DNA from 4 places in the Microbispora sp. NPDC049125 genome. Region 2 is predicted to be linked to each of the others. Evidence: riboswitches for the same ligand, from Rfam matches in the RefSeq annotation. Region 2 holds a riboswitch; each other region holds the start of a gene.
The links. A riboswitch is a leader RNA that binds a small molecule or an ion and turns the genes downstream of it on or off. The one in region 2 is predicted to bind cyclic di-AMP.
Positions count from the first base shown of each region.

Region 1: it holds a riboswitch for cyclic di-AMP, as region 2 does, so the genes downstream of both, AB0B72_RS38100 (CHAP domain-containing protein) here and AB0B72_RS35055 (glycoside hydrolase family 25 protein) in region 2, are expected to answer to the same signal.
Region 3: it holds a riboswitch for cyclic di-AMP, as region 2 does, so the genes downstream of both, AB0B72_RS35340 (C40 family peptidase) here and AB0B72_RS35055 (glycoside hydrolase family 25 protein) in region 2, are expected to answer to the same signal.
Region 4: it holds a riboswitch for cyclic di-AMP, as region 2 does, so the genes downstream of both, AB0B72_RS32720 (NlpC/P60 family protein) here and AB0B72_RS35055 (glycoside hydrolase family 25 protein) in region 2, are expected to answer to the same signal.

Region 1 is NZ_JBEZDW010000059.1:12,498-19,444, forward strand. Features, by position in the region: gene AB0B72_RS38070 (hypothetical protein) at 1-149, opposite strand, end outside; gene AB0B72_RS38075 (RNA polymerase sigma factor) at 146-694, opposite strand; gene AB0B72_RS38080 (alpha/beta fold hydrolase) at 821-1,507, opposite strand; gene AB0B72_RS38085 (ArsR/SmtB family transcription factor) at 1,686-2,030, opposite strand; gene AB0B72_RS38090 (Clp protease N-terminal domain-containing protein) at 2,212-2,913, shown strand; gene AB0B72_RS38095 (RNA polymerase sigma factor) at 2,948-4,192, opposite strand; gene AB0B72_RS38100 (CHAP domain-containing protein) at 4,322-5,002, opposite strand; cyclic di-AMP (ydaO/yuaA leader) riboswitch at 5,016-5,151, opposite strand; gene AB0B72_RS38105 (NAD-dependent epimerase/dehydratase family protein) at 5,494-6,495, opposite strand; gene AB0B72_RS38110 (serine hydrolase domain-containing protein) at 6,527-6,947, opposite strand, start outside.
Region 2 is NZ_JBEZDW010000046.1:3,213-10,159, forward strand. Features, by position in the region: gene AB0B72_RS35020 (HD domain-containing protein) at 1-151, opposite strand, end outside; gene AB0B72_RS35025 (GlxA family transcriptional regulator) at 298-1,317, shown strand; gene AB0B72_RS35030 (MarR family winged helix-turn-helix transcriptional regulator) at 1,366-1,872, opposite strand; gene AB0B72_RS35035 (sulfurtransferase) at 1,982-2,578, shown strand; gene AB0B72_RS35040 (hypothetical protein) at 2,638-2,820, shown strand; gene AB0B72_RS35045 (XdhC family protein) at 2,874-3,404, opposite strand; gene AB0B72_RS35050 (DUF72 domain-containing protein) at 3,546-4,499, shown strand; cyclic di-AMP (ydaO/yuaA leader) riboswitch at 4,679-4,823, shown strand; gene AB0B72_RS35055 (glycoside hydrolase family 25 protein) at 4,836-5,597, shown strand; gene AB0B72_RS35060 (DUF2332 family protein) at 5,663-6,598, shown strand; gene AB0B72_RS35065 (PP2C family protein-serine/threonine phosphatase) at 6,632-6,947, opposite strand, start outside.
Region 3 is NZ_JBEZDW010000047.1:4,166-11,112, reverse strand. Features, by position in the region: gene AB0B72_RS35355 (MarR family winged helix-turn-helix transcriptional regulator) at 1-156, opposite strand, end outside; gene AB0B72_RS35350 (alpha/beta fold hydrolase) at 254-1,114, shown strand; gene AB0B72_RS35345 (glyoxalase) at 1,224-1,952, shown strand; cyclic di-AMP (ydaO/yuaA leader) riboswitch at 2,384-2,541, shown strand; gene AB0B72_RS35340 (C40 family peptidase) at 2,768-3,187, shown strand; gene AB0B72_RS35335 (winged helix DNA-binding domain-containing protein) at 3,292-4,404, opposite strand; gene AB0B72_RS35330 (hypothetical protein) at 5,227-5,793, shown strand; gene AB0B72_RS35325 (SDR family NAD(P)-dependent oxidoreductase) at 5,894-6,832, opposite strand; gene AB0B72_RS35320 (MerR family transcriptional regulator) at 6,889-6,947, shown strand, end outside.
Region 4 is NZ_JBEZDW010000039.1:739-7,685, reverse strand. Features, by position in the region: gene lysX (bifunctional lysylphosphatidylglycerol synthetase/lysine--tRNA ligase LysX) at 1-1,072, shown strand, start outside; gene AB0B72_RS32735 (NADP-dependent oxidoreductase) at 1,115-2,065, opposite strand; gene AB0B72_RS32730 (winged helix-turn-helix transcriptional regulator) at 2,174-2,575, shown strand; gene AB0B72_RS32725 (LuxR C-terminal-related transcriptional regulator) at 2,684-2,932, shown strand; gene AB0B72_RS32720 (NlpC/P60 family protein) at 3,051-4,091, opposite strand; cyclic di-AMP (ydaO/yuaA leader) riboswitch at 4,171-4,330, opposite strand; gene AB0B72_RS32715 (amino-acid N-acetyltransferase) at 4,712-5,266, shown strand; gene AB0B72_RS32710 (RDD family protein) at 5,381-6,730, shown strand; gene AB0B72_RS32705 (RDD family protein) at 6,896-6,947, shown strand, end outside.

The DNA of each region.
Region 1 (6,947 bases), on a different contig from region 2:
CCGGGTTCGTGAATGGTGCCGGGCTCCTGAGTGGTGATCGAGGCCAGGAGTGCCCGCGCCCCCGCGCCGGACGCCTGGCTCCGCGGCCTGCCGGGCTCGATCCGGGCAAGCGGCCGCAGCAGCCCGTTGATCTCGTCGATGTCCTTCACAACGACCTCCCGGCCGGAATCATCCGGCCCTTCGCCTCGAAACGGACTCCGGCCTCGTCGAGCGCACGTGAGAAGCGCCTGCGGGCCCGGTACAACCTGATGCGCACGGCATTGCGGGACACCCCGAGCATGGTGGCGATCTCGTCGCGTTCCAGGCCCTCCCAGGCGACCAGCGACAGCAGCTCGCGATCGTCGTCGGTGAGGGTCCGGAACACCGCGGCGACGGCGCTCAGCCCGACCCCGCTGTCAGGGGCGTCGGCGTACAGATCGGCCATCTCCGTGTCGAGTTCCACGTCGCGCACGCGGTGCCGGACCGCGCTGCGCCGGTGGTCGGCGAGCACCCTGCGAGCCACGCCGTACAGCCAGAGCCTCGCCTCCTGCCCCGGCGGCAGGTCGTTCACCCGGCGCCAGGCGATCGCGAAGGTCTCCGCCACGGCATCGGCCGCGTCCTGCGGCGAGTCGCAACGGCGTACGGCATAAGCCGTGATCTGGTCGTAGGTCTCCCTGTAGACGGCCTCGAACCTGGCCACCGGGTCGTCACCCACGGGCGGTTCCCATGGCTGGTCTCCTTCGTCAGTACGAAAATGCGGACATCTCCTACATGGCGAAGGCGGCCTCATCATTTCGCGCGGGTTCCGGGAGAGGCGGGCACGTCCCGGGGCGCAGGGAGGTCAGCGGGTCGCGAGCGCCTCCAGCCGGTCGGCCAGGTCGACCGGGCGGCTGAGGGCGGCCAGGTGGCCGCCGGGCATCTCCTCCACCTCTATTCCGAGCCGTTCCCTGACCACACGGCGCTGGAAATCCAGAGGGAAGAACCGGTCGTCGCGGCCCTGGAGGAACACCGTCGGGACGTCCGGCCACTTGTCCAGCGGCCAGGGCTGGGTGAACGGCTTCATCGCCTGCGCCTGCTCGCCCTGGGCCATCGCCTCCGCCGTGACCTCGGGCGGGACGTCGTGGAAGAAGTCGACGAGCAGGTCGACGCCGTCGGAGGGGGTGCGGCCCTCGCGTACGGCCTGTGCGGCGCGGGCCTCCGCCTGACCGGTCGCGTCCCACCACTCGCCCGCCGACTCGCCGGCCGCAGGGACCATGGCGTTGAGCAGGATCAGCAGATCGACCGGCACCTGTTCGCAGACGAGGGGCGCGGTGAACCCGCCCATCGACTGGGCCACCAGGATCGGCCGGACACGGTCGCCGATGGCCCGGATCACGGTGTCGCGGTATTCGTAGAGCCCGGCCGACTCGTCGGCGGCGGGCAGGTCCACGGCCACCACGTCGTGTCCCCGCCTCCACAGCTCGGGGACGAGCCGGTGCCAGTACCAGGCGCTGCCGCCCGCCCCGGGAACGAGAACGTAGCTCGCCATGTCACGCCCTCCTGTCCGGCCGGTGCACGGCGGCGTCGCCGCTCGTGGCGCGGGCCTGCCGCGCCGCCTTCGCGGTCGCCACGGGACCACCTCCATTATCCGAAGCCACGTCGATAGAGAGCGGATCGACTCTAGGCTGCGGGACCGACAAAACCGGGCCCGGCGATGGAGGTCGCGCTCAGGTCGAGCCGTCCTGTGTCCTGCGTTCGCGGCGGCCCCGCACGAGTTCCGTCCCGAGGGCGTCCAGCCGCTGGGTCCAGAACCGGCGGAAGTTGTCGAGCCACGTGTCGACCTCGCGCAAAGGCTCCGGGTCCACCGCGTACAGGCGGCGGGTGCCCTCGGCGCGGACGGTCGCGAACCCGCTCTCCCTGAGCACACGCAGGTGCTGGGACACGCCCGGCTGGGAGATCCCGAACTCCTCCTGGACGACGGCGCCGATCTCGCCGGCGGAGCGCTCCCCGCCGGCCAGCATCTCCAGGATGCGGCGCCGGACCGGATCCCCGAGGACGTCGAACGCGTGCATGGCGCCAGGCTTCCAGCAGTCCGTTATATAAGTCAACTCTAAATAACAGTGCCGGGTATGCCGCCTCATGAGTTGGGTCGCGGGCCGCCGGACGCGGAACTCGCGGCCCGCGCCGAGCACACCCGGACCGGGCGTCAACTAAAGATTGACGACCAGAGAGTCGTCAATCTACGATTGACGCATGAGTCCACTCAACATCAGCCTCGCCGACCTGATCGCCCGTCTCGACGAGGAACTTCCCGATGCCGACCACCTGGCCCGCATCAGCGAGGCGCAACTGCGCAACAAGACCCTGTCCGACCTCGGTGACCAGCTCGTCAGCCACTATGTCGGCAAGGCCAAGCAGGCGGGCGCCTCGTGGAGCGAGATCGGCGACGCCATCGGGGTCTCCAAACAGGCCGCCCAGCAGCGCCACGCGCCCACCCCGTTCGAGCGGTTCACCGACCTGAACCGGCACAGCATCGTGCTGGCGCAGGAGGCCGCCCGGACGCACAAGCACGACTTCATCGGCACGGAGCACATCCTGCTCGGCCTGCTCGGCGAGCCGCGGGGCCTGGCGTACGAGGTGCTGATGGCGAAAACCGAGTCGGAGCAGCGCATCCGCGACGCGATCGGGGAAGTGCTGCCACCGGCGGGAGAGAAGGCGCCGCGGGGTCACATCGCGTTCCGGCCGGAGAGCATGGAGGCCATCGAGCACGCACTTCGCGCGTCGGCCGAGCTCGGCCACGACTGGGTCGGCACGGAACACTCGCTGCTGGGCCTGATGCGCACCGAGGAGAGCCCGGCCGCGCAGATCCTGCGCAACCTCGGCTTCACGCCGGACGAGTTGCACGAGACGGTCAAGACCGAGATCGCCAAACGGTCCGCCGCAGGCGACAAGTAGCGGCGAAACGATCAGATGCCGCGGCGGACCGCGGCTAGGCGTCGCCGAGCCGGGCGGCCTGGGCCTCCAGGTAGCGCTGCTCGGGCAGGCTGGCCGTACGGCGGGCGGCGGTGCGGTACAGAGACCGGGCGGCGGCGTGATCACCGGCCATCTCCAGCAGGTGCGCGCGGACCGCGTGCAGCCGGTGGTGCCCGGCCAGGCGGTCGTCGGCGTCGAGCGGCCGCAGCAGGTCGAGGCCGGCCTGCGGGCCCTGGACCATGGCGACGGCGACGGCGCGGTTCAGCGTGACCATGGGGTTGGGGGTCACCCGTTCCAGCAGTTCGTAGAGGGCGGCGACCTGGGGCCAGTCGACGTCCCGCGTGGTGGACGCCTCGGCGTGCACGGCGGCGATCGCGGCCTGGAGCTGGTACTGCCCCAGCGGCGCGCGGGCCAGCGTCTCGGTGATGAGCGCGATCCCCTCGGCGATCTGGTCGCGGTTCCACCGGCCGCGGTCCTGCTCGGCGAGGGGAACCAGCGCGCCGTCGGGGGTGGTGCGCGCCGACCGCCGGGCGTCGGTGAGCAGCATCAGCGCGAGCAGCCCGGCGACCTCCCCGTCCTCGGGCAGCAGCCGGTGGACGGCCCTGGCCAGCCGGATCGCCTCGCCGGTCAGCTCCGCCTGCTGCAGGTCCGGGCCCGAGGTGGTGGTGTAGCCCTCGTTGAAGATCAGGTACAGCACGTGCAGGACCACCCGGAGCCGTTCCTCGCGCTCCTGCTCGGGCGGCATGCCGAACGGGATCCCCGTCGTCTTGATGCGCTGCTTGGCCCTGCTGATGCGCTGGGCCATCGTCGCCTCCGGCACCATGAAGGCCCGGGCGATCTGCGCGGTGGTGAGGCCGCCGACGGCCCGAAGGGTGAGCGCCACCTGGGAGGGCGCCGACAGCGCCGGATGGCAGCACATGAACAGCAAAGTGAGCGTGTCGTCCCGGTCGGGCCGCCAATCGCCGGGCTCGGGGGCCTGGAGGGCGTCCGGCGGGGACATCGCCGCCATGGTCGCCTCCCGCTGCCTGCGGGACTCGTCGCTGCGCCACTGGTCGATGAGGCGGCGGGAGGCGACCGTGGTGAGCCAGCCCTGCGGATTGTCGGGGACGCCGTCGGCCGGCCACTGCACGGCGGCGGCGAGCAGCGCCTCCTGTACGGCGTCCTCGCAGGCGTCGAAGTGGCCGTAGCGCCGGATGAGCGAGCCCAGCGCCAGCGGCGCGAGCCTGCGCAGCTCGTCCTCGATCCGGCGGTCGGCCGTCATCTCCCGCCCCCCGGCGGGGCCGGCAGTGACCACGGGCGTCCCTCCTCCTCGCCGGCGCGGCCCGGCGTCGATCAGGTTCGAGGGGTCCCAGTCAACCACGACCCGCGCCGAGGACCGCGCCTCCGGTGATCAGGGAGCGGTGTAGTAGGGGTAGCCGTATCCGGTGATGCTGGACGTGGGCCGGTTCCGGATCTGCACCGCGCCGCCGCCGGCGTTGCCCTCGATGGTGCGGATCGTGCCGTTACCGTTGTCCTTGACGACGAATCCGACGTGGTCGATGTCGTCGAAGTTCTTGCTGCCGCTCCAGCTGAAGAACACCACCGCACCCGGCTTGGGGACGGTTCCCCAGCGGTTGTGGGCGGCGAACCAGCGGGCGTGCTCCACCGTGTAGGCGTCGGAGCCCATGACCGGCTGGATGCCGAGCTTCTGGCCGACCCAGGAGACGAACATGTCGCACCACGGCGCGTTGGCGTAGCCGGAAAGGGTGCCGCCGTCCCGGGACAGGGTCTCCCTGGCGCGCGGGGTGGACATGTACCACTGCTGGAACTTGGTGCCCCCGCCGTTGGCGTTCTCGCTGATGCCCACCTGGCTTGCGGCCAGTTTCAGGACGTCGCCGGGGCCGACCTTGGGCAGCCCGGCCGCGGCCTTGGCGAGGGGGTCGAGCTGGGGGGCGCCGTCCGCGACGGTCCGTGCCGAGGGCCCGCTGTCCGCGTGGGCCGCGAGCGGGGCGGCGAACGGGGCCACGGAGAGGGCCGAGGTGAGGGCTCCCGTCGCGAGGGCAGCGCTAAGACAGGTCCTGAGGGCATGCATGCGGGGCGTACTCCCTTGCTTCCATGCCGCCTACCGGGTTAGCTGACGGGTTCGGGCTGGAAGTCGCCCTACGGCACTGGGTGCCGATTCACCCCGGAGAGAGGTGGGTCCCCGGCTCCGCGCGGACGCGGACTCGGCGGCGACACGACCATCCGAGGCCGGGCGGTCGTGTCGATCCTGAGAGGGGCACATTTGACCGGGCAAACGGACAACTATGCCCCGAGTTACATGAAAGGTAACTTCTACGCCGAAACCGGTCAAGTAAGGATAAGTCGGATTTTACGTCGCAGCTTTCCGTCAAGGCCTGGACGTCGTCGCAGGTAGATCGCCTGGGTGAGGGTCAGGTAGATCTACGATTGCCTTCGCTTCGGGGCCTGTACGCCAGCGCTCCTCGCATGGGAGCCCGTGCGCCACCGCCTTTCGCCTCGGAGCCCGCACGCCACGCCCCCGGCGCTCGCCATCAGGTCGTCGCCCCGAGTGGCCCGGTGTGGTCACGCGCTCCGCCGGCGCCCCCAAGCGGCCAGGATCTCCCGCTCCTTGGCGGGGTCGAGACCCAGCTCCGCCATGCCGGGAGGCGGCACCCGGCCGCCCGCGACCAGCCAGGCCCAGGTGTCGGCCACGGTCTCCTCCAGGGGCCGGCAGCGCAGTCCGGTGGCCTCGGCCCGCCTGATGTCCGTCCAGACGAGCCCCGCCAGTTCGGGTTCCGGCGGGAGCCAGCCCGGCAGTTCGGCCCAGCGGTCCATCCCCGCAGCCTCGATCGCCTCGGGGGCGACCCAGACGGGCTCCGCCCGGCCGCCGGTGACGTCGACGACGGCCCGCAGCAGCGATCCCATGGTGGCGTGCCCGGCCGGGTTGACCAGGTTGACCGGTCCGGACACGCCGCCCTCGGCCGCGTCCAGCATCCAGTCCGTCAGATCCCGGACGTCGATGAAGCGCAGGGGCAGGTCGATCGGGCCGGGCGCGAGCATCGGGCCGCCCCGCTCGGCCCGCAGCAGCCAGTGGGGCAGGCGCCCGAGGTCCTCGTGCGGACCGAGGATGAGCCCCGCCCGCGCCAGCACCGCCCGGTCGCCGAACGCCTCCAGCGCGGCGAGCTCGCCACCCCGTTTGTCCTCGGGGTATCCGGTCGCCTCCGCGTCAGCTGAGGCATCGACGGTTGGGTGGGTCTCGTCGAGGCCCCGCGGCAGCGGCGACGCGTACACGGCCCGGCTGGAGACGTACACGTACCGGCCGGCCCGGCCGGCGAGCAGGCGGGCGCTGTCGCGGACGGCGTGGGGCGCGCCGGCCCAGGTGTCGATCACCGCGTCCCACCGGCCGGCGCCAAGCTTGGCCAGGTCCGCCGGGCGCAGCCGGTCCCCGATGATCGCCTCGGCTCCGGGATGGGCCCATCCGCCGAGGCCGCGGTTGAAGGTGGTGACCCGCCATCCCCGCTCCGCGGCGGCCGTGACCACCCACCGCCCGACGAACGACGTCCCCCCAAGCACCAGCAGTCGCATGGCGGCATTCTGCCCCGGCGTGGGGAAGGAGTCAGCGCCAGCCCTGCGGATCCACCCCGCCCGGCACCCCCACCGCCGGGTCGTACGGCTCCCGCGTGAAGACGAACGTGTTGATGTCGAGGTGGACGCCCCCGGCGGCGCGGACCACCCGCAGGGTCTCCCCGGCGTAGTAGCCGTCCCGGCCGAGCCAGGTGCCGTCGGCCATGGCGGCGAAGCGCGAGGCCCGGCCCTGGCTGTTCATGGGGGTGAGCGACAGGCCGCGGCGCGGCAGGAGCCGCAGCACGTAGGGCGCGGGCCCCCAGTACCACGGGCCGGTCAGGGCCAGCAGGTCCTCGTCCACGGGGGAGGGGGCCCACTCGGCCGGCAGCGGCGGCTCGTGCTCGGCGAGGATGTCCAGCAGGTCGGTGTCGAGGCCGCCCCGCACGCCGGAGGTGGTGTTGGCCATCCACAGC
Region 2 (6,947 bases):
TCCTGCCCTGGAGGCTGCCGAACCAGTAGACGCGGCGTGAGTGGTGGTAGATCAGGTCGCTGGTGGTGTCGCGCACGAGCTCGGTGGCCTCCGTGGCGAGCTTGGTGTCCGGCACGGTCACCCCCGCGGTGACCTTCTCCTGAACCGTCATTGACGTGCACTCCTCACGTGGAGAGGTCTTTTCGAGTTCCAGGCTGTCCCCGGGCCGGGCCGTTCGGCCAGGTCTTCCAGGACAGATACCCCACAGACAAGGACATGACCCCGGGAGCCCGCCAAGCCCCGCCGTACGCTGGGGGCATGGAAGACGGAACGTGCGATCCCCGGCCGCACCGGGTCATCGTGTTCGCCTTCGACGGGGTGCGGCTGATGGACGTCGCCGCGCCGCTGGAGGTGTTCGCCACCGCGTCCACCGCCGCGCATCCCTACACCGTGGGCGTGTGCACGCCTGACGGCCGTGAGGTCACCACCTCCACCGGCCTGCGCATCTCGGCCGACCTGCCGGCCGCGGGGGTCGCCGCCGTCGGCACGCTCATCGTGCCCGGCCCGGCCGACCTGGCCGCCTTCCGGAAGCGGCCCGAGCTCGTCGATCACGTGAGACGGCTGACCGGCAGGTCCCAGCGGGTGGCGGCCGTGTGCACCGGGGCCTTCGCCCTCGCCGCGGCCGGCGTGCTGCGCGGCCGGAGGGCGACGACGCACTGGGAGCACGCCGCCGATCTCGCCCGCGACCATCCGGATGTCACCGTCACCCCGGACGCGATCTACGTTCAGGACGGTCCGGTGCTCACCTCGGCCGGAGTCACGGCGGGCATCGACGTCTGCCTGGCCCTGGTGGAGCAGGACCAGGGGCCGGAAGTGGCGCGGAAGGTCGCACGCGACCTCGTGGTCTTCCTCCAGCGGCCCGGAGGCCAGTCGCAGTTCTCCGTGGCCTCACGCACCCCGGGCACGCGCCACCCCGTCCTGCGCCCGCTGCTCGACGCCATCGCCGCCGATCCGGCGGCCGATCACACCCCGCACGCGCTGGCCAGGACCGCCGGGGTGAGCACCCGTCATCTGTCCCGGCTGTTCCGGGAGCAGGCCGGCACCACTCCGGCCGCGTACGTGGAGATCATGCGTCTGGAGGCCGCCCGCATCCTTCTGGAGCGCGGTGAGAGCGTGACCACCGCGGCCCGCCGTAGCGGCCTGGGCAGCGACGAGACCCTGCGACGTGTCTTCGCCCGCCACCTGAGCACCACCCCGTCCGCGTACGCCGCCCGCTTCCGCACGACCGTCCCCGCTTCCCGGGCGACGCCTCGGCGTCCCGCCCTGGAAGTCGTCTGAGCGCGGGTACGGAACCGCCGGGACGAAGCCCGGGCCCGGCCTCGGACGTCACGTCACGGCGGCGATGCCCTGCGGATCCTGTCCGTGCGCGGCCCGGTGAGAGTTGTTGGCATCGTTGGCGGCGGCGATCACCCGGGTCAGCGCCTGGTGGAGATCCTTGAGCTCGGCGAGCTCCATCCCCAGGCGCCCGACGATCGCCGGGGGGATCTTCTCGGCTTCGGCGCGCAGTCGCCTTCCCGCCTCGGTGAGGGTGACCGCGAGGGAGCGCTCGTCGTCGCTGGCGCGGGGCCGACGGACGAACCCGGCGGTCTCAAGGCGTTTGAGCAGCGGTGACAGCGTGGCGGGATCGACCTGCAGCAGCCGGCTGAGGTCCTTGACCGACAGAGGCGCGTGCTGCCACAGCGCGAGCATCACCAGGTACTGCGGGTGGGTCAGCCCCATCGGCTCCAGCAGGGGGCGGTAGACCGCGATCACCGTGCGCGAGGCGACCGCCAGAGCGAAGCAGACCTGGTTCTCCAGGGCCAGCGGGTCGGCGATGTCGCCGAGGTCACTCATGGGCACCTCCATGGAAGTCGAAACCCATGCTATAACAGATAGTGTACTAACGATTAGTGTACTAATCGTTCGCCGGCAACCCCGCATCCCCTCGTCAGAGAGAGAAGCCATGAGCCGCTCCCACGTGCTTGTCGACGCCGCCTGGGTCCTGGAGCACCTCGATGACCCGGGTGTCGTCCTGGCCGAGGTCGACGAGAACAGCAGGGCCTATGACGAGAACCACATCCGCGGCGCGGTGAAGATCGACTGGAGGGAAGACCTCCAGGATCCGGTCCGGCGTGACTTCGTCGGAAAGGCCGGCTTCGAGGACGAGGTCATCGGCTCCATCGGCACCAAGAGCATCGCCGACGTCCGTTCCCCCGACGAGTTCTCCGGCAAGATCCTCGGCCCCACGCACCTGCCCCACGAGCAGGCTCAGGTGGCCGGCCACATCCCCACGGCCAGGAACGTCCCATGGTCGAGGGCCGCCGCGGACGACGGCACGTTCAAATCCGACGAGGAGCTCCGCCGTCTGTACGCCGGCGCGTCGGTCGATCCGGACGCGGAGGAGACCATCGTCTACTGCCGCATCGGCGAGCGCAGCGCGCACACCTGGTTCGTGCTCAGTGAGCTGCTCGATCGGCCCGGCGTCAAGAACTACGACGGCTCGTGGGCGGAGTACGGCTCGCTCGTCGGCGTCCCCGTCGAGCGCGGCCCCGCCTCCTGATCGCGGCCCGTACGGAAGAGGGGCCGGTCCAGCAGATGACCACGTCAGCGGAGGCTGTCATGTCTCAGAGGAAAACCCTGGAAGAGCGCATCGCCGACCGCCAGGCGGCACGGCCGCCGCTGAAGGAGGGAAAGGACTTCGAGCACGGACCGGCCAAGTTCGTGTTCTTCTTCCTCATCGCCTTCGTCGTGGGCCTTCACCTCGTCGGCCTCGTCATCCTCATGCTGCTTGGGCTTCACTAGGCGCTTGGGGCCGTTCACGTGGCCGGACAGGCGCCGGCCGGCGCGATCGGTGATCAGAACGCGAAGCCGCCGGGCCGGCCGTTCCGGTCGGCGATCAGACCGGCGAGCGTGGCCACGGCGATCTCCGCGGGCGTACGGGAGCCGATGTTGAGCCCGATCGGGCGATGCACGCGGGCGATCTCCTCGGGCGGGACGCCCAGCTCGGCCAGCGCCCGTACGTGCGGGCCGGTGTGGCGCGGGCTTCCCATGATGCCGATCCAGCGGGCGGGGCTCCTGAGGACGTCGCGCAGCATCGGCCCGATCTCCTCGCGGTGGTGGTCGGTGACCACCACGTCGGCCGCGCCGTCCAGGTAGTCGCCGGCTTCCCGGACAACCGGGAACGAGCCCATCGGCAGGCCGTCGAGGCGGCGCCCGGCGTCCGGCTCCAGGAGGATCGGCCGGAAGCCCAGCTCGGCGCCGAGCCTCAGGAGGTGGCCCGCCACCGGGGACGCGAACACCGCGACGAGCGTCCGGCGTGCCCCCTCGGGGAGCGCGTCGCCGTGGGCGACGTCACACGCGGGGTCCTCATCATGGCTGTGGGGCATGACGACAGTCTCTCAGGTCCGTCCGGTTCCGCCGGCGTGCTCGGCCCGGTGTGATGGGTGCCCGGTGTGATGGGTGCCCGGTGTGATGGGTTTCGAGGCGTACCGCCCATATGGAGACGCGAAGCCGCCTACGGTCGGGGAATGGGCAAGATCCTCATCGGTACGGCCTCGTGGACGGACAAGTCGCTCCTCGCCTCCGGCTGGTACCCCCGCGACGCCTCCACGCCCGAGGCCAGGCTCGGCTACTACGCCGGCCGCTTCCCCCTGGTGGAGGTGGACGCCACCTACTACAACCCGCCGGCCCGGCGTACGGCCGAGCTGTGGCGTGACCGTACGCCGAAGGACTTCACCTTCAACGTGAAGGCGTTCTCCCTGCTCACGCAGCATCCGACCCGGCCGGCGGCCCTCTACAAGGATCTGCGGGCCGCTGCCGGGGAGTCCAAGCGGACCCTCTACCTGCGTGATCTCCCTCCGGACGCCGTCGAGGAGGTGTGGCGCCGCTTCCTGGGAGCGCTGGAGCCGTTGCACGAGGCGGGGAAACTGGGCGCGGTGCTGTTCCAGTTCCCGCAGTGGTTCCCGCCGGGCGCCGCCAACCGGCGTTACATCCTCGAATGCCGGGACCGCTGCCTGCCGATGCGCGTCTGCGTCGAGTTCCGCAACGCCGCGTGGATGGACGGGGACACCCAGCGGGACACCCTCGGCTTCCTGGCCGGCAACGATCTGCCGTACGTGGGAGTGGACATGCCGCAGGGTCACCCGTCGTCGATCCCGCCGGTGCTGGCGGCCACCTCGGACCTCGCCGTCGTCCGGCTGCACGGTCACTCGGAGAAGTGGACGAGCCGGGTCATCGAGGAGCGGTTCGGATATCTGTACTCCGAGCAGGAGCTTCAGGGCTGGGCCGGCCGGATCGCGGAACTGTCAGAGGAGGCGGCGGCGACGCATGTGCTGACCAACAACTGCTGCGCCGACAACTCCCAGCGCAACGCCGCGCGGCTGGCCGACCTGCTGGAAGAGCGGGGCGCCGACGTCGTGCGGCCCGCGCCGCCGCCCGCGCCGGGAGAGCCGTATGCCGACGCCCCTCCCTTGTGGTCGTGATCCGCAGACCGACCTACGCGCTCGCCAGGCAAAGAGGTGTTTTGTCCTATTTACACCCTTATGGTGTTGTGTGTACCTTTGAGGGTAGTGGCGCGTGTAGCGATGCCCCCCACCCTCGCTTCCGCTGCCACTTTCGTTGCCCGGACCGCGCGCTCCGGCGGGACCTCCGTCCCGGCAGGAGTGCGCGGCCGCCGAATCCGCGTCTCGCGGAGCCGGGGACCCATCCTCTCGGGGTGAATCGGAGCGCCGGCCCAGGCTGCGCCCCGTAGGGCACTTCCTGCCCGAACCCGTCAGCTAACCCGGTAGGCGGCATGGAAGCAAGGAGTCAACACCTTCATGCCCGACCATCGCCCCATCTCGGCCGCTCCCTCTCCCAAGAAGCGGCTGAGCCTCTCGAAGAAGCGCCTCGGCGCCGTCATCGCAGGCGTGACCATGGCCATGTCGGTCGCCACCGCCACCCTCGTGCCCAGCGGCCCGGCGCACGCCGGCGGCGTGCCCGGCGGCCCCGAGCACACCGCCCCGTACACCTACGGCTCCGACGTCTCGGGCTACGAGTCTGACTACGACTGGGGTGCCAGCCGGGCACAGTTCGGAATCATCAAGGCCACCGAGGGCCTGGACTTCCGTGACCCCGCCTTCGCACGGCACTGGCGTGAGCTGGACAAGAAGGGCATCGTCCGGGGCGTCTACCACTACGGCCACCCCTCCAACGATCCCATCGCCGAGGCCGACTACTTCCTGTCGGTGGTGAACGAGCAGCCCAGCAAGCCCGGAGACCTGCTCGTGCTGGACCTGGAGACCAGTGACGACGAGTCCGTCGCCCACGTCAACAGCTGGGCGAAGGCCTGGCTGGCTCACGTGAAGGAGAAGACCGGCGTCACCCCGATGTTCTACAGCGGCTGGAACTTCGCCAACACCTACGGCTACGGCCTGCAGCAGTACCCCTTGTGGGTGGCTCACTACGGCAGGGCCCAGGGGGACGTCACACCGCCCGCCGACTGGAAGACCTGGACGATCCACCAGTACACGGACACCCCCATCGACCAGAACGTCTCTTCCCTGACTCCCCGCCAGCTGCGCGCCCTCGGCCGCCGCTGAGCCCGGGTGCAGGCCCGGGTCCACTTCTGGTTCGGCGCGCCGGCCGTTCGGGTCATCATGGGGACATGACGACCGCCGAGAGCTACGCCGAGTTCGCCGCGCGGGAGGCGCACGGCGTGTCGCCCGCCTACGAGCGGCTGTCGCTCGCGGTCTCCCGCGACGACGAGGTGCTCGGGCTGCTCGGCACGCTGCCGCCGGCCAAGCGGCAGCCGAACCTGCTGTTCGGCGTCGTACGGCTCCTCGGCGGCCCGGTCGAGGATCCGGCCGCCTTCCACGACTACACGGTGGCGAACTGGCCGGCGATAGAGACGGAGATGCGCACCCGGGCCACCCAGACGAACGAGGCGGGGCGGTGCGCTGTGCTGCTCCCGCTGCTGGCCGCGCTGCCGCAGCCGCTCGCGCTGCTGGAGGTCGGCGCGTCCGCCGGGTTGTGTCTCTACCCCGACCGCTACGCCTACCGCTACGGCGACCACCTGGTCGGCTCCGGCGAACCGGTCCTCGAATGCGCGGCGACCGGAGTGGCGCCGCCGGCGGGCGTGCCGGAGGTGGTGTGGCGGGCCGGCCTGGATCTGAACCCGCTCGACGTGACCGACCCCGCCGACGTCGCGTGGCTCGACGCCCTCATCTGGCCGGAGCACGCGCACCGCCGCGCCCGGCTGCGGGCCGCGGCGGCCGTCGCCGCGGCCGAGCCGCCGCTCCTCGTGCGCGGAGACCTGGTGGACGACCTGCCGGCGCTGGCCGCGCGGGCGCCGGCGGGCGCGACGCTGGTGGTGTTCCACACCTCCGTGATGTACCAGGTGCCGGCGCCGAGGCGGGAGGCGTTCGCCGAGGTGGTACGCCGGCTGCCCGGGCACTGGATCGCGAACGAGGCCCCGGGCGTGATGCCCTGCGACGGGCTGCCGCGGCCGCCGGGGGAGGCGCTGCACAACGTGCTCGCACTGGACGGGACGCCGCTCGCCTGGACCCGGGGGCACGGGCAGGCGATCGTCTGGTTCGGGTGACGCCGGCGCGGTGGGCCACGGCGACCCGCGCGGTCAGGGAGTCAGCTCGCCGGCGTCCGTACCGTGCCATTCGACCAGCAGCACGGTGGCGTCGTCCTGGAGATGGCCGCCGTGGTAGTCGAGGACGCTGTGGATCAGGCGGCGCAGCGTTTCCGGCACCGGCAGGGCGTCGGCGTTGTGGCGGATGATGAAGTCGACGAAGCGGGTGAGGCCGAACTCGCGGCCCTGGCTGCCGCGGGCCTCGGTGATGCCGTCGGTGTAGAACACCACCCGGTCGCCCGGCTGCAGTTGTTCGTGGCACAGCGTGACGGGCAGGCCGAGGTCCAGCCCCATCGGGTGGGCGGGCGGG
Region 3 (6,947 bases), on a different contig from region 2:
GCCCGCGCGGGCGGCGTCCAGGAGGCAGATGAGCGCACGCACATCGGTTGGATGAAGAGCGTGCAGGCCGGCGAACCTCTCGCCGATTCGATCGAGCTCCACGGTGATGGCCCTCAGCAGGTGCACCACCTTCATCCCGGTGTCCTGCTCGTCCACGTCGTCCGCCGCCTTTCCTCACGCGCCTCGCTCCCATAGTATCAATTTATCTCGCTGGGCGAGATACTTGCTGAGCGAGAGATTACGGGGGTGAACCATGGCTGACGGCGGATACAGCACGGCCTTCCTCGCGGCCTACGACGCGGTCCTGGAGCGCTGGCCGGTCCAGGTCGAGACGGTCGACCTGCCGTCGGCGTACGGCACGACGCGGGTGAACGTGTGCGGGCCCGCGGACGGTCCGCCGTTGATCCTGCTGCACGGCGGTGGCACCACGGCGGCGACGTGGTTCGCCAACGCCGCCGAGCTCGCGCGCCGGCATCGGTTGTACGCCGTGGACCGCATCGGCGAGCCTGGACGGAGCGTCCGGGGAGAGCGGCCTCCCCGGACCGTCCGCGACTTACTCGGCTGGCTGGACGGGGTGCTCGACGGGCTCGGGCTCGGGAGCGCCGCCGTCTGCGGTCACTCCTACGGTGGATGGATCGCCCTGACGTACGGCGTCCATGCGCCCCAGCGGGTCCGGCAGCTCGTGCTCCTCGATCCGACGCAGTGCTTCGCGGGGTTCCGGGCCGGGTATCTGCTGCGCGCGCTGCCGACCCTCATCACGCCGACCCCCTCGCGCGCGCGAGCTTTCCTGAGGTGGGAGACCGACGGCGCTCATGCCGACCCGGCTTGGCTGCGGCTGTACGAGCTGGCCGCGCAGTTCCCCGGCGCGAGAGTCGTCACCGGGAAACGTCCGAGGCCAGACCTGTTGCGTGCGCTCCCGACGCCGGCTCTGGTGCTCCTCGCCGGACGCAGCAGGGCTCACGTCCCTCATCGCGTCGCATCCGCCGTCAGGCGCGTCATGCCGCACGCGGAGATCGCGGTGATACCGGGTGTGTCCCATCACGCGATGCCATGGCACGAGGCCGCCGAGATCAACGCTCGCATCGCCGGCTTTCTCGGCAGGACCGCGGCCTGAAGACGGCGCCCGCCGGCACAAGCCGTGCCCCCATGGGGTTGGCACGATCCATGTGCGGGGTTCGCCGCGGGGTGCGAGCATCGCCGGACGACTTGGAAGGTGGGATGCCGTGAGTGAGATTGCGGTCCGGCCGAACGAGACGACGGTGCCGCTGATGCCGTGCGCGTCGGTGGAGGAGACCTTGGCGTTCTACGAAGCGCTGGGGTTCGAGGCGACCTACAGGCAGAGCAAGCCCTATGTGTATCTGGCGCTGCGATGGAGCGGATTCCAACTGCACTTCGGCCCGGCGCCCAAAGGGCTGGATCCGGCCCGGGAGGAGTCCGGAGGCTGCCTGGTCATGGTCGACGCCGTGGCGCCGTATCACGCGGCGATCGTCGCGGCGATGCGCCGGGTTTACGGCAAGGTGCTGAGCTCAGGCCTGCCGCGGATCACCCGCTACCGGACGGGCGCGTCCCGGTTCACGCTGATCGACCCGTCCGGGAACTCGATCATATTCATCCAGCGTGACGAGCCGGCCGACCTGGAGTACGGCGGCTCGAAGAAGCTGACAGGCCTGGCCAAGGCGCTCGACAACGCCCGGATTCTGCGCGAGTTCAAACTCGACGACCTGCAGGCTTTCCGCGCGCTCAAATCCGGGGTGCGCAGGCATGGCGCGGATGCCCTCGCGGTCGAGCGGGCCATCGGTCTGTGCCACCTCATCGACCTGGCCATGGTCCTCGGCGAGCCGACCGATCCGTGGATCTCCGATCTGCGCGGTCTGGAACTCACCTCCAGCGACAGGCAGCGCATCGAGTCGGAGCTCGGGCATCTGGAGGGACTTCAGGAGTGGCTTCCCTGAAAGGGGGAGGCGCCACTCACGGCAATCGGTCCCTGCGCAGCTCAGCGAGGCGCCGACATACGGCAGGATGCGGGCGCCCACCCCATAAGTACGAGCTCGGTGGACATAGAAGGCCGCGATCACCGCGTACGCCAGGACCAAGGCGGAGATCCAGTAGACGCCGGCAGGCCCGCCGGACGCCGAACCGCCCCCTGTGACGCGCATCACATTCGCCGACTACAGGCACCCTGACCTGCGGTTTCATGTTTTTGATCCGCTTTATGCGATCTTTATGCCTTTTGTCCCCTTTGCGGCAATATGGGACTGCTTGGTAGTTTCCTTGCCCTACGGCGGCGTCACCGTGGCACCGCCATTGCGAACCCGGCCAGGCCGCGTTCGAAAGCCAACATCCAACTGTCACCGCCGCTCTGCCCTCTCCGCCCCCCTGGAGCGTCGGTGACCTGCCGAATCCGTGCAGCAAGGAGGCACGGAACCGGGGAACCAGCGACCTTCGACGAAGGTCTGGGGTGAATCGGCGCGCCATGCGCCGTAGGGCGACTTCCCCGCCCGAATCCGTCAGCTAACCCGGTAGGCGCAAGCGGAAGACCCTAGGAGAGTTCCCCCTGTCTGCCAACTCCACCACTCTGCTCCGCGCTGCCTGCGTCACTTTGAGTAGCGTCGCGCTCACCGCCTCCGTAGGGGCCTTCAGCGCACTGCCCGCGGCCGCCGCTTCCGGGACGGTGACAGCCCCACCCCCGGCCCTGACGGTCATCCCACTCCAGCCCGTCGCACCACCTCCCGTTGCCGGGGCCGTCCCGTACATCGGCGCGGCTCCCATGGCACCCACGGAGGAGGCCTCCGCGGACAAGAAGCTCACCAAGTCCGCCCTCCAGCAGGAGAAGGCCCAGCGCGCCATCACCGTGGCGAAAAGACACCTCGGCGATCCCTATGTGTGGGGTGCCACGGGGCCACGGGCGTTCGACTGCTCCGGGCTGGTCCAGTTCGCCTGGCGCAAGGCCGGCGTCAGGCTCCCGCGCACGACGTGGTCCATGCTCAACGCGGTGAGGAAGAAGGTCTCCCTGGCGCACCTCAAGCCTGGCGACCTCATCTTCACCAACGGCGGCGGCCACGTGGGCATGTACCTGGGACACAAGAGGGTGATCGCCGCCCCCCATTCCGGCGCGGTGGTCAGCATCGACAGATTCAAGGGCTACTGGAGGAGCAGCTTCGTCACCGCCGTGCGCCCCGGAGTCTGATCCTGGGCGGACATCCTCGGCGGAGATGTCCTGACGCGTGTCAGGGCGTCTCCGCCGAGGGACGACCAGGTGCGCGCCGGCCGGCGACGTGGAGCCCGGTGCCGCTATGGGGCTTCGCCGTAAGACAGCTCGCTCGCTCCCACGAACGGCAGCATGCGTTCGGCCTCCTCCATCACCGCGCGCACGCCGGCCGCCGGCAGTGACCGGAAAGGAGCGATGTGCAGACACACGCCCTTGAGTGACCAGGTGCCGTGGACGAATCCGTCCACGAGGAAGGTCGGCAGCACCACCGCTCTGCCCGGCATCACCCGCTTGCGGTCGGCGTCGCCGATCACCCGGGCCCGGTCGGCGTGACCGAGCAACACGTTGTCGTAGGCGGGCAGGAACCGCACAGGTACAGGCGTGTCAGGATCGGGCAACTCCTGTGAGGACGCCAGATCGAAAAGTTCCCTTCCCTCGGTGTCACGATACTCGCGCAGCTCACCGCGCATCTCGTGAATCACCTCGCGCAGCCGGGTCAGTCCCGACCACGCCTGCACATCCATGACCCCCGCGGGCCCGAACGCCGCCAGGTAGCGGCGTACGAGATCCTCGGCGGGGGCGGGTTCCATGGAGGCGCCGAGCCATTCCTCGGCGCGGGTCACCGAGACGGCGCTCCTGGTGCCCCAGCCGCCCCATGCTCCGGTCTCGGGCGTGTGGACCAGTGGGGTCCTGAGCTCCACCTCCCCTGCCAGGACCCTCCCGTCGCGGCCGGGGTAACGCGACGCCAGCAGCCTGCCCAACTCCCGCCGGGGCAGCGTGCCGACGGCCAGGATCTCCGCCCCGGCCGCGATCAGCGAATCGGTGTCGATACCCGCGCCCGCTCGGGCGAAGTGCGACGCGCGGGCCGTACGGTCGAAAACCGGTTGCAGCACCGGCCGCAGCCGGCGAAAGTCGTCGGCCGCGGTCAGGTGCTGGGTGCCGCGCAGCAGGGCCGAGCGGACCACTGCCCGCTTCTCCAGCAGCGTGTGCAGATGGCCGTGCTCGAACCCGGCGATCCTGCTCCACAGTCCTACATACGGCCAGTTGGGCTCCTGCGCCTGCATCGCGACCAAGTGTGTGATCACTTCAAGGGGAGTGCGGCCCGTGCGCTCCGCCAGGAACTGCCGGTGCAGCAGTGCCCGGTTGAGTGCACGCCGCGAGAGCCTGCTCACGCGAGCCGTACCGTGGACGCTCATTGCCTGCTCCCTTTCTCGGCGCTTCGACATCCCACGCTAGAGAGGCGTCCGGCCACTTCCTGACCGGAAATCCGGCAATCCGGAACGAACCCGAGTTCGGCCCTGCGACCCACCGCCGCCGGCCGGGCGCCGAGCGGCGCAGGCACTCGGGAAGGCCTGACCAAAGTCAGGGGTGAGCCGTGTCCTTCGGGTCCTGTGACAGTAGGACGCGGTACCTAGCGTTGCCGTCGTCAACGAGACGACGGGAGCGCGTTGTGAGGAAGAGCAGGAGACGGTGGCCGGCCCTTGCGGCGGCCGCCGGGCTGGTGGTGCTGTCAGCGGACCCGGGGTTCGCGGCCACGACGCCGGACAAGGCGGCCGTGCGACGCGTCGTGTCCGGCTTCGCCGCGCCAGGTCGGGGATGTCTTCCATCTCTCCCGTCGTCACGGCGATGACCAGCCTTTCGGCCGCGTCCACGTCCCGATACTCCAGGACCTCCCCGTTGTCCTCCAGGAAGGCGACGGCCGCCGCCTTCTGCCACAGATCCGGGTAGGCGTCGTCACCGAACACGGTGGTCCGCGGTCCGCCCGTAGTGGCACTCGTCCGATGTTGATCCGGACGCGGAAGACCTTCCCGAATCGTGCCGTGACTGCGTGGAAATCGTCGATTCCCGGGCCCTCCGAGGTGTTTCGATAAGGGTGCGCCCCTGGCTCGCGAGAAAGAAAATCCAGGGTCAACAAATCTCGCGGCAGCGGCCATAATGACGGTGTCGTCGCGAGTGGCGCCCTCTCGACGCGGACCGCATTTCCTTTGGTTTCGGGGTCGAGACGTGGGAGTTCACACATGCGTTCAGCATTATCGCGTGCGTTGATGGCGGTGGTCATCGCCGTCGGGGCGGTTCTCGTGCCGGCGGGGCCCGCGTCCGCAGGGGTCTGGCAGCTCACCGACGGATTCGAGCCGTCGACGAATCCGGCGTCCAGATGGACGTTCACCGCGAACGGGGGATGCAGCGGCCCCGTGTTCAGCGCCGCGTCCAACACGCCGCGTACGGGGAGCGGCATGGCCGCCATGTCGGCCTTCACAAAGGGCGACTGGTGCGCGCTCGGGCGGACCATCAACCTCACGCCGGTGAGCGTCCATCCGGGGGCACGATGCACCGCCGGCGTCTGGACGGACCTGTGGGGCGAGATGGCCCAGTTCAACCTTGAGGTGATCGACCCGGACACGTGGACGTACATCGCGCTGAAGTCCATCACCCAGGACTGGGTCCACGGCTGGGAGCAGCAGACGGTGAGCTGGACGGCGCAACGCTCCGACGTCGTGCTGCGGTTCGCCGTCGTGCAGCGGAACCCGTACTGGCACGCCGCGGAAATCGACCTCGACGACGTCGTGGTGCAGTGCGCCTACTGATCGACCGGCCGATAGGGCGTCGCGGCGGCGTTCGCCGCCGGCGACGACCCCGGCTGTACGCGGCGCACCAGACCTGAGGCCGAAGGGCCGCCGGTGAAGATCAACTGTTTCGCCGCGAATCAGGAGCGGCGACGTCCAGGCCGGTGAGACGGGCCGAGAGCGCCCACAGGCGGGCCGCCTCGTCGCTGTCCGGCGGGCCGTTCGGCGAGATACGGCAGTCGGCGCAGTAGTCACCGCCGTGCTCGTCGAGCAGGGGTGAGGTCGCGGCCCAGACCAGGGACGCCGCCCCCTGCTCGGCTGTTCTGAACAAACCGGGAGCCGGGTTGCCGTCGGCGTCGATCCAGCCGGCGGCGACCATTTCGCCGGCCGTGAGGTGCCGCTGCAGAGGAGTGCGGATCCAGCCGGGATAAACCGAGAAGGCGTGAACCCCGCGCATTCTTCCGACCTTGTCGAGGTGGCGGGCGAACAGAATGTTCGCGAGCTTGGACTGACCATAAGCGGCCCACTTGTCATAGCCGCGCTCGAATGACACGTCGTCCCAGCGAATGCCCCAGTTCTGGTCGTACCCGGAGGAGACCGAGACGACCCGGGCCCTTCCGGCGGCCGTCAGAGCGGGCCACAGCAGGCTCGTCAGCGCGTAGTGGCCCAGGTGGTTGACGGCGAACTGCGCCTCCCAGCCCGGCCCCACCCGCGTCTCCGGACAGGCCATGATCGCGGCGTTGGCGATCAGGATGTCGAGGGCCCTGTGGTCGCGGCGGAACCGCTCCGCGAACATCCGTACGGAGCCGAGGTCAGCGAGGTCAAGCCACTCGACCTCGGCCCCTTCCACGTCGGCGAGCTCCCGCCGCGCCACATCCGGCCGCCGGGCCGGCACGACGATCCGCGCGCCGGCCCTGGCGAGCGCACGGGTCGCCGCCAGCCCAACACCCGAGTAACCGCCCGTGACGACCACGGTCCTGCCGCCAAGATCGGCGCCGGCCAGAACGTCATCGGCGGTGCTCGCGGCACCGAAGTCGCCGGTGGTCGTGTGATCCGTCATGCCGGGGAGGCTAGATGCTAGACCGAGGTCTAGGTCAACCGCCTATGATCGGAAAGATGGGAACCACGGGTATGAGCATCGGCGAGGTGGCGCGCCGTACCGGGTTGAGCGTGCA
Region 4 (6,947 bases), on a different contig from region 2:
GTGCCTGCGGCCGCTGCCCGACAAGCACGCCGGGCTCACCGACCCGGAGGCGCGCGTACGGCTGCGCTACGTCGACCTGATCGTCAACGACGAGGCCAGGAAGATGGCCCGCCTGCGCAGCGCCACCGTGCGGGCCGTCCGCGACTTCTGGCACGCCGAGGGCTACCTGGAGGTCGAGACGCCGATGCTCCAGCCCGTCCACGGCGGCGCGGCGGCCCGGCCGTTCAGGACCCACATCAACGCCTACGACATGGAGCTCTACCTCCGCATCGCCATCGAGCTGTACCTCAAGCGGCTCGTCGTCGGGGGCATCGAGAAGGTCTTCGAGATCAACCGCAACTTCCGCAACGAGGGCGCGGACGCCACCCACAATCCCGAGTTCACCATGCTCGAGGCGTACGGCACCTATCTCGACTACAACGACATGGCCGTCCTCACGCAGCGCATGTACCAGCAGGCCGTGGTGGCCGCGCTCGGCACGACGGTGGTCGTCCACGACGGCGGGGAGGTCGACCTTGGCCTGCCCGAGTGGCCGAGGATCACGTTGTACGGCGCGGTCTCCCGGGCCGTGGGGGAGGAGATCATCCCCGAGACCCCGCTCCACCAGGTCAGGAAATATGCGGACAAGGCGGGGGTGCGCTGGGAGCCCGCGTGGGGCCAGGGCAAGCTCGTCCAGGAGATGTTCGAGGAGCTGGTCGAGCGCACGCTCGTGCAGCCGACGTTCGTCATGGACTACCCGCTGGAGACCTCGCCCCTCACCCGGCAGCACAGGGACAACCCGCTGCTCACCGAGAAGTGGGACCTCATCGGCTTCGGCACCGAGCTCGGCACGGCCTACTCCGAGCTGGTCGATCCCGTCGAGCAGCGCCGCCGCCTCACCGAGCAGTCGCTCCTGGCCGCCGGCGGCGACCCGGAGGCCATGCGGCTCGACGAGGACTTCCTGCAGGCCCTGGAGTACGCCATGCCCCCCACCGGCGGCGTCGGGATCGGCGTCGACCGCATGATCATGGCCTTCACCGGCAGGAGCATCCGGGAGACCATCCTGTTCCCGCTGGTGCGGCCCACCGGGTGACCCGCCTACGGCACTCGCTGGGCCGGAGCCGTACGGACGGTCTCAGGGCACGAGCACCAGACGGCCGCGCAGGCCGCCACGGCCCATCCGCGCGTATGCCTCGGCCGCCTCGTCCAGCTTGTAGACGTCCGCGACCCGCATCGTGAGACGGCCCGACTCGGCGAGCCCGGACACGGCCGCGAGCTGCGCGCCGTCGGCCCTGATGAAGACCGTGGAGACGCGGACGCCGCGCAGCGGGAGCGGGGCCTGCCCGGCGCCGACCGCGACGAACGAGCCACCCCCGCGTACGGCGTCCAGCGCGGGCAGCCCGACGAGCGCCGCGTCGACCACGCCGTCCACGCCGCCGGGGACGGCCGCTCGCACGGCGGTGCTCAGATCCGTGCCCCGGGGGATGAACCACTCCGCGCCGAAGCCGCGCACCAGGGCCTCGTCCTCCCGTCCCGCGAGAGCCGCGACCCGGATGCCCCGGGCCGCGGCGATCTCCACCAGGTAGCCGCCGAGCGCCCCCGCGGCGCCCGTCACCAGCAGGCTCTCGCCCTCGCGCAGCCCGGCCAGGTCAAGCGCCTGGATCGCCGTCAGCGTGTTGAGCGGCAGCGTCGCGGCCCGCACCGCCGGCACCCCCGCAGGCGCCGGCGCGACGGCGGTCGCGTCGAGGACCACGTAGTCCGCCTGCGCCTTCACCGGCTGCGGCAACCGGTCGGACAGGCCGATCACAGCGTCCCCGAGGCCAGGCGCCGCCACGCGGTCTCCGGAATCCGGCGCCGCCGGCGCGGGGCCCACCCGGTCGACGACGCCCGCGACGTCCCAGCCGAGCCCGTACGACTCCATGGGCTGGACAAGACCGTAGCCGGGCAGGCCGCCGGACGCCGTGAACAGGTCGATCGGCTGGACGGCGGCCGCCAGCACCTTGATCCGCACCTGGCCCGGCCCCGGCTCGGGATCGGGCGTCTCGACGAGCTCCACCGTGCCGGAACGTCCCACGAGCGCGCGCATGTCTCCTCCGCAAGCCCTCATCCGATCGTTGACGGCAGGAGCTTATGGAGAGTTACTCTCCACCAGGAAGAAGGCACCTGGGAGTGCGTAACGAAGGCGAGGGAAAGCATGACGACCCGTACGGCGGCGCAGCGGCGTGAGGAGGCTCGCCTGGCATACAACGCGTACATCGCGGCCTGCCCCTCGCGAAAGCTGCTCGACACGCTGAGCGACAAGTGGGTGAGCCTGGTGCTCTCCGCCCTCGCCGACGGCCCCCGCCGCTACAGCGAGCTGGCCAGGATCGTGGCGGGCGTGAGCCAGAAGATGCTCACCCAGACGCTGCGGGCCATGGAGCGCGACGGTCTCGTCGCCCGCGCGGTGACCCCTTCCGTGCCGGTCCGGGTCGACTACCGGCTCACCCCGCTGGGTGAGGATCTCATGCCTCTCATGAGGGCGATCAAGACCTGGGCGGAGGTTCACATGGAGGCCGTCGAGGCGGCCCGGGAGGCCTACGACCGCGCCGGGAGCTGAGGGACGGAGGCGTGGTGGGGATCTCCCTACCTTGACGACCTTCACAACCGGCGTTTACCGTCCTGGCAGGGTGGGCCGACCAATCATCGTCATGGGGGAGGGCAGACGATGGGTGTTTCCGAGGTCGCGGCCCGAGGTGAGGATCTCGCCTCGGACCTTGACCGCGCCTGTCTCACCGACGAGGACCTGTTGCTCCTCGCCGAGCTCGCCAAGGGCGTGACCGCCGACCGCGTGGGCCGCAGCCTCGACGTGAGCGGGCGCACCGTGCGGCGGCGGCTGCGCGGCATCTGCGACCGGATCGGCGTGGAGACCGCCATCGAGGCCGTCGCGTGGGCGGCTCGCCGCCGGCTCATCTAGGCCGGGCCCGGCTCAGCCAGGCCGGCCCGGCACACCTGTGCCGGGCCGGTTCATCTGTGTCGGTTGAGCCAGGCCGGCCCGGTTCGTCTGGGCCGGCGGAGCATGCCGCGCGGCGGGCTCAGTCGGCGATCCGCACGCCTCCCGCGAAGGGCCGGTTGCCGATCTTCGCGACGCGGACGACGTCCCCGGTCTGCGGCGCGTGGACCATGTAGCCGCCGCCGATGTAGATGCCCACGTGGTGCAGGTTGGAGTAGAAGAACACCAGGTCGCCCGGCCGGAGCTGGTCGCGGGGGATGTGCGTCCCCGCGGTCCACTGGTCGCCCGTGTAGTGCGGGAGGCTGATCCCCACCTGCTGGTAGGCCGCCATCACCAGGCCGGAGCAGTCGAACGACCCGGGGCCGGCCGCGCCCCACACGTACGGCTTCATCTGCTGGCTGAGCGCCCACCGCGCCGCCTCGGCGGCCTTGCCCTGCCCGACGATCGGGAACGACACCCGGGTGGCGCTGCCGCCGCTGATGGTGCCGGCGACTTTGCTGTAGAGATTGCTCTCGGCCTTCTTGACCAGCTTGGTGATCTTGTCGCGGCGGTCGTTGAGGCTGGCGAGGAGCTTCTTGACCTCACCCTGGCGGGCGGTCGCGCTCGCCTTGGCCCGCTCGGCGGCGTCCCGGGCCTTGGAGACCTCGGCGAGCTGCTGTCCCTGCTGCATCTCCAGGGCGTACGTCGTCGAGGCCTGGTCCAGGTACTGCTCGGGGTCGGTCGTGCCGACCAGCGCCAGGGCCGATCCCAGGCCACCGGTCATGTAGGAGTCCTGCGCGAGGAGGCTGGCCCGCTGGCGGCGGATCTCCAGCTCGGCCGCGCTCTTGTCGAGAGTCTTCTTGGCCAGCGCGGCCGACCGCTCGGCCGCGCTGAGGCGGACGCGCTCACCGTTGTACTGCTCGCTGAGGGTCTCGATCTCGGTGTGCAGCCGCTCGACCTCGGCCGCGAGCTGCTTGAGGCTCGGCTTGGGGTCGGCGGTCGCGGCGACCACGGGGGCGCCGAAGCTGATGGCGGTGAGCGCGACGCCGACGAATAACAGCCGGCGGATGGTTCCGGACCCGGACCTGGGGGCTCCGGACCGCCGGTCCCGGGCGTGCCTGCCCGTGGACCGTCCTCCACGCATGCGCAACCAAGCTCCTCTCCAACGTCGTGCCGTACACCACCGGCCGCCGTCTGTGGCGACGCGGGCCACTCGGCGTCCGTACGGCACTCCTGGTGCCTACCGGGTTAGCTGACGGGTTCGGGCCGGAGTAGCCCTACCATTTCGGATTCACCCCTTGGTGATCACAATTCTGATCCCACCGCTGGGTCCCCGGCTCCCCTACGCGCCGGAGCGCGGCGGGGACTCGGCATCCGGCCCGCGCGAAGCGCTCGCGATGACCGGCATCGTCGCTGGACATTAGTGCACCTCGAGTTCGTGCTCAACCAGAACTCCCAACTCCGTCTAGGTTCCACAACCGGGTGATCACGGCACGGTTACGGTGGTTCAGGCGATACACCCCCTTTAACCTGCGTTTAAGCTCCTTTGGGGATTTTTCGACGGGGGTCTTCGCAGGTCCAGGACGGGGCAAAACTCGCCTGCCCGCTTCGTAGTACAGGCCGAGCCGCTCCGTGTCGTCGCGGCTACCGGTGGTTACACCACGACGTTGGGGATGGTGTTTCGGCATGGCCGATAACCCCGCTCCGGGGGCGTACCCCAGGCGCCGCACGTCCTGGCGTGCGGCGCGGCTAGGCTGGCGGACCATGGAGCAGGTCGCCGAGCACACGCCCGCGGACGCCGGCCCCCCGGCCGTGGTCGTACGCCGGGCGAGGACGCCGGACGTCCGGGCGATCCGCCGCCTCGTCGACACCTATTCGGGTGTCGGGCCCCGCCTGCTGGAGAAGAGCACGGTCACGCTGTACGAGGACGTCCAGGAGTTCTGGGTCGCGCAGCTCGGCGAGCAGGTGGTCGGCTGCGGTGCGCTCCACGTGCTGTGGGAGGACCTCGCCGAGATCCGCACCGTCGCCGTCGACCCGTCCGCGCGCGGCAGGGGGATCGGGCACCGGATCGTCGCCGCGCTCATCGACGCCGCCCGCGACTTGGGCGTGACCAAGGTGTTCTGCCTGACCTTCGAGGTCGAGTTCTTCGGCAGGCACGGCTTCGTGCCCATCCAGGGGACGCCGGTGGCTCCCGAGGTGTATGCCGAACTACTGGCCTCCTACGACGAGGGCGTCGCCGAATTCCTTGAATTGGAGCACGTCAAGCCCAACACGTTGGGCAACGAACGGATGCTCCTTCACCTTGACCAGCGATCTTGATCGTGGTGGCGACGCGCCGTAAAGGTGACTGTCGATCCACCTTGTCGCTACTTTTACCATTATCGGCATGCGCCACGCCATGCGGCGCGTGCATCTTCGAAACGAGGTGACACGGTGAGCACCGGACAGCCGCCGTACCCGCAGGATGATTCGGACGGCGCGTCACCGCCGCCGTCGGAACGCGGATACGACCACGACCAGCCTCCCCAGAACTACGATCCCGACGTCACGGTGGTCGGCTACCGCACTCCCACCCAAAACACGGGCACCCAGAACACCGGGCCCCAGCAGGCGCCGTACGGGCAGCAGCCCGCCTACGGCGGCTACGGCCAGGAGCAGCAGTACGGCCAGCAGGCCCAGGGCTACGGTCAGGACCAGCAGTACGGCCAGCAGGCCCAGGGCTACGGCCAGCAGCCTCCGCAGCAGGGCTACGGCCAGCAGCCCGGGTACGGCCAGCAGGCTCAGCAAGGCCAGCCGGAGTACGGCCAGCAGGAGTACGGACAGCCCGGCTACGGCCAGCAGCCCGGGTACGGCCAGCAGGGTCAGCAGCCGGGCTACGGCCAGGCGCAGCCGGAGTACGGGCAGCAGGGCTACGGCCAGCAGCCCGGCTACGGGCAGCAGCAGGGATACGGCCAGCAGCCTCCGCAGCAGGGCTACGGGCAGCAGGGATACGGCCAGCAGCCCGGGTACGGCCAGCAGGCTCAGCAAGGCCAGCCGGACTACGGCCAGCAGCAGGGATACGGGCAGCAGGGGCAGCCGGACTACGGACAGCCCGGCTACGGCCAGCAGGGTTACGGCCAGCAGGCCGGCTACGGGCAGCAGCAGGGATACGGTCAGCAGGCGTACGGCCAGCCGGGCCAGCAGGCGTACGGCCAGCCGGGCTACGGCCAGCAGTCGTACGGCCAGCCGGGGTATGCCCAGCCGTACGGCGCTCAGGGCCCCATCCCGCCCGGGGCTCCCGCCCCGCTCGCCGAGTGGTGGCAGCGCCTGGTGGCCAGGATCATCGACGGCGTGATCGTGGGCATCCCGTTCTTCGTCATCTCGCTGGTCATCACCGCGGCCATCGTGACGCAGCCGAACTTCGACATGCAGACCGGCACCATCACCCAAGGCGGCGGTCTGTTCCTGGCGACCCTGCTGATCGCTATCGTCAGCGGCGTCGTGGCGGTCGCGTACGAGTTCCTGATGCTGAAGGCGCGGGGACAGACGGTCGGGAAGATGGTCATGGGGATCAAGGTCGTCCCCGTGGGCGGCGCCCTCGACGCGTCCGGCCTTCCTGCGCAGACCGCGGTCATGCGCGCCGGCGTGCTCTACGGCCCGCAGCTGCTGCGGTGGATTCCCATCGTGGGGGCGCTGGTGGGCCTCTTCGCGCTGCTGAACGTGCTGTGGCTGCTGTGGGACAAGCCGCTGCGGCAGGCGCTGCACGACAAGGTGGCCAAGACGATCGTGGTCAAGGTCAAGTAGTGACATAAAGCGGAGCCGATGGAACGGACCATCGGCTCCGTTTTTTGTGCCTTCGCTACAACACGCCGTGTCTGTGATGCGACGGGAGGAAAAACCGTAACGAGGGCCTCCCGCCGTGCGATCCTTGACCAACGCATCAACGTACGCAGTCCCGAGAGGTGACCAATGACCGCGGAACCGCCCCCCGGCCAGAATCCTTATGGCTCGGCTCCGCCGC